Regions from separate parts of the Pseudomonas sp. H11T01 genome, predicted to be linked through region 2. Evidence: predicted binding sites of a transcription regulator. Region 2 holds the regulator's gene; the other holds the start of a gene.

Region 1 (2,205 bases), on a different contig from region 2:
AGCCATCTCCTGCAGTACATCGAGGGGCGCTTCGGTGTCGATCAGCAGGGCGTGGAAGTCGTTGTCGACTCCGGTGATGGGCATGTATCGGTTCATGGGTAAAGCTCCACTAAATTGAAGAGAGCTACCGCTCAATCGTCGCCAAACGAAAGGGTGGCAGCTGTACGCAGGTTGGCGAACCGGAGTGGAGACCGGCAGACCCGAAGGTCTCCCGCGCACAGCTGCCATAAAGCAGCCTTGCGGGTGCACAAGCGCCTGCAAGCAAGCAGACAGCTTTTGCATACCACTACCAGGTCGCCAAACCCGGTCGCCATATGGGCGACCGGCGGACTATAAGCTTCGTCCTCAGAACGATGCAAGGTGTTGATGTGACGGGATTTCCGAGACAGGCGTAAGACGTGCGGCGTCGGACCCCAAAAGATCGTCCGAACGCGGCCCGAACCTTCGGCAGCTCAGATCGAATACTCCTTCACCACTCAACAGGCCGAGCGTTAGCTCGCCTGCAGCTTTTGATCTTGATCCACCCGCCCCTTCGGAAGGCCGAGTGGAGGCGTTCATCAGGGGGTAGGCGCGAAGCGCCGTTCGACGAAGTCGAACACATCGAGAGGAGGTCGAAGCGAAGCCGACCGGAGGCGATGCCCCCTGATGAATGCCGGAGCGAGGGAACGCCGAGCCTAGGCGAGGTGCCGTACGCTTGGGGCAAGCCTTTTTGGGAACTTTTGTGGCGTTCGTTGACAAAAGTGCCTCGCTGTAAAAGCGAAACCCTAAGTGGCCGTTACCGCAGAAATGGATATGTACACCCGTGAGAGATAGGCCGGCTGCCAGGCCGCCTTCGCAGGCAAGCCAGCTCCCACAGTGGATCTGGGTACAGCCGTGAGAGACAGGTGAGGGTTAAAACGGTATCTACAGCTCGCCATCGGCTTGCCCCAAAAAAGACACCGGCAAACGTATCCGCACCCTTCTGGTTCAATTCGCCGCTGTAACAAATGACCAGGCGAAGCTGACGAACGCAGTCAAATGTCTCTGAACAAACCCACGTTGTAGCGCTTTACCCGCCCGCCCACTGGCCGTTTCCCGGGATCGAAACAGGCTCCGCCGAGACTGGCATGAAATCTGCTTAGCTCTGATAAACATGTACTGATATTCCCGCCGAACTCTTTGGCGGACGTCCCACGTGGTCATCGCCGACCATCAGCCTCCAGAGGCACGGGACAGGTGAACCAGGCAACGCGGCCTCGGTTAATCACCCACCAGACATCCATGAATACCAGGCAAAGGCGCCTGGAGCTGCTAGACGGCTCCAGGCGTTTTTTTTTGGTTTTTTTCTGGCCATGCCAAGGCGCGGCTTCGACTGAGGAAAGGCTATGAACGCTATCGTCACCCCGATCAAAAGCGAAACACTGGTCGTCATCGGCAACGGCATGGTCGGCCACCATTGTGTCGAGCAACTGATCGAGCACGGAGCCCTCGCCCACTATCACGTGCATGTGTTCGGTGAGGAGCGCCAGCGTGCCTATGACCGCGTGCACCTCTCCGAATATTTCGGCGGCCGTGATGCCGAGTCCCTTGCCCTTGGCGAGGCTGATCTGTACGCCCGCCATGGCGTGCAGTTGCACCTCGGGGTGCAGGTACTGGAAATCGACCGCGAGCATAAGGAAGTGGTCACCAGCGCCGGACGCCAGGCTTACGACCGTCTAGTGTTGGCCACCGGCTCCTATCCCTTTGTGCCGCCAATCCCCGGCGCCGAGGGCCGCTCACGGTTGGTTTACCGCACTCTGGACGACCTCGACGCAATCCGCGAAGCCGCCACTAATGCCCGACGCGGCGTGGTGGTCGGCGGTGGGTTGCTCGGCCTTGAAGCCGCCAATGCGCTCAAGTCTCTGGGGCTGGAAGCCCATGTCGTCGAGTTCGCCCCGCAGCTGATGCCGGTGCAACTGGACGCCAGTGGCGGTGAGGCGCTGCGGGCACGGATCGAGGCCTTGGGTGTTGGCGTACACCTTTCGCGAGCAACACAAGAGATTGTCATCGGTGAAGAGTATGCCTACCGCATGAACTTCAACGGTGGCGAGTTCCTTGAAACCGATCTGATCGTGTTCTCCGCCGGTATCCGTCCGCAGGACGCGATTGGCCGCAGCGCCGGGCTGGAGGTGGCAACCCGTGGCGGTCTGGTGGTCGACAATCATTGCCGCACCAGCGACCCCGACA
Region 2 (2,205 bases):
CTGGGCCATGAGTTCCGCCTGTAAGCGTTGAGGTGCCTGGCTAGTCGCCAGAGCGTCGGTAGCAATAAGATCCTTTAAAATTTTATTGTTACAGCGCTCTAGGCAAACACTCCAGTTTCAGGCATATAATTTGCTTATGTTTGGCGCTTCGGCGCCCTGTAGTGGATGGCGCATGCGCGCCGGCGAATAAGGTGTTAAGCCCCTGCCATGAAACCATCGCTAGTCTTGAGAATGGGCCAGCAGCTGACGATGACACCGCAGCTGCAACAGGCCATCCGCCTGCTCCAATTGTCGACCCTGGACCTGCAACAGGAAATTCAGGAGGCACTGGAGTCCAATCCGATGCTCGAACGCCAGGAAGAGGGCGACGACTTCGATAACACCGACCCTCTGGCCGACAACGTCGAGCAGAAACCCAACGCAGATGTTCAGGAACCTTCCTACCAGGAATCCGCCCCGACAGTGGATAACCTCGAGGAAGGCGACTGGAACGAGCGTATCCCTAACGAACTGCCGGTCGACACTGCCTGGGAAGATGTCTACCAGACCAGCGCCAGCAGCCTGCCGAGCAACGATGACGACGAGTGGGACTTCACCACCCGCACATCGGCTGGTGAGAGCCTGCAGAGCCATTTGCTCTGGCAACTCAACCTCGCGCCTATGTCCGACACCGATCGCCTGATCGCCGTAACCCTGATCGACTGCATCAACAATCAGGGCTACCTGGACGAGACCCTCGAGGAAATCCTTGAAGCCTTCGACCCGGAACTGGACATCGAACTAGACGAGATTGAAGCCGTCCTGCATCGCATCCAACAATTCGAGCCGGCCGGCATCGGTGCGCGCAACCTGGGCGAGTGCCTGTTGCTGCAACTGCGCCAATTGCCAGCCAAAACACCTTGGCTGACTGAGGCAAAACGCCTGGTCATCGACTTCATCGACCTGCTCGGTAGCCGCGACTACAGTCAGCTGATGCGCCGCATGAAGCTTAAGGAAGACGAGCTGCGCCAGATCATCGAGCTGGTGCAAAGCCTCAACCCGCGCCCGGGCTCGCAAATCGAGTCCAGTGAAGCCGAATACGTCGTCCCTGACGTGATCGTGCGCAAGGACAACGAACGCTGGCTGGTAGAGCTTAATCAGGAATCCGTGCCACGCCTGCGGGTCAACCCGCAGTACGCCGGTTTCGTGCGTCGCGCCGACACCAGCGCCGACAACACCTTCATGCGCAACCAGTTGCAGGAAGCCCGCTGGTTCATCAAGAGCCTGCAAAGTCGCAACGAAACCCTGATGAAAGTTGCCACCCAGATCGTCGAGCATCAGCGCGGCTTTCTCGAGTACGGCGATGAGGCGATGAAACCGCTGGTGCTGCATGACATCGCCGAGGCGGTCGGCATGCACGAGTCGACGATTTCGCGGGTCACCACGCAAAAATTCATGCATACCCCGCGCGGTATCTACGAACTGAAATACTTTTTCTCCAGCCACGTAAGTACCTCTGAAGGCGGTGAATGCTCGTCCACGGCGATCCGCGCGATCATCAAAAAACTGGTTGCCGCGGAAAATCAGAAAAAGCCGTTGAGTGACAGCAAGATCGCTGGTTTACTGGAGGCACAAGGCATTCAGGTAGCCCGCCGCACCGTCGCCAAGTACCGCGAATCCCTTGGAATCGCGCCTTCGAGCGAACGCAAGCGGTTGATGTAACGGGCCACGCCACAGCGTTCCAGGGTGTGTTTGAAAACCCAGAAAGTTTTCGGACACAGCCTAGTGGCAGGCAAACCAGCCTGCCGCCTTATGCACTGGCAACGAAGGAGAAGCTGTATGCAAGTCAACATCAGTGGACACCAACTGGAAGTGACCGAACCTCTGCGCGCCTACATCGGCGAAAAGCTTGAGCGATTGGAAAGGCATTTCGACAAGATCACTAACGTGCAAGTCACGATGACGGTCGAGAAGCTGAAGCAGAAAATCGAAGCTACCTTGCATATCCCCGGCAATGAAGTGGTCGCCAACGCCGAGCATGAAGACATGTATGCGGCGATCGACGCACTCACCGACAAGCTGGATCGCCAACTCAAAAAGCATAAGGAAAAGACCCAAAGTGTCCTCCAGGGCGCAACAGGTCGTTAACACTCCCAACCCATGATCCGACTTGAAAACATCCTGACCCCCGGCCGTTCTTTGGTGAACGTGCCGGGCGGCAGTAAA

What was found. The regulator sigma-54, encoded in region 2, starts transcription at its own class of promoters, with help from an activator protein. The targets are predictions, from matches to a motif close to ANTGGCATNNANNTTGCTNT.
Region 1: the regulator sigma-54 is predicted to act here: its motif matches at 1,101-1,120, upstream of nirB (nitrite reductase large subunit NirB).

What each region holds. Positions count from the first base shown of each region.
Region 1 is NZ_JBLYED010000006.1:190,300-192,504, forward strand. Features, by position in the region: gene ACN1C3_RS10340 (hypothetical protein) at 1-96, opposite strand, end outside; gene nirB (nitrite reductase large subunit NirB) at 1,365-2,205, shown strand, end outside.
Region 2 is NZ_JBLYED010000019.1:75,221-77,425, reverse strand. Features, by position in the region: gene lptB (LPS export ABC transporter ATP-binding protein) at 1-24, shown strand, start outside; gene ACN1C3_RS23350 (RNA polymerase factor sigma-54) at 208-1,701, shown strand; gene hpf (ribosome hibernation-promoting factor, HPF/YfiA family) at 1,819-2,127, shown strand; gene ptsN (PTS IIA-like nitrogen regulatory protein PtsN) at 2,140-2,205, shown strand, end outside.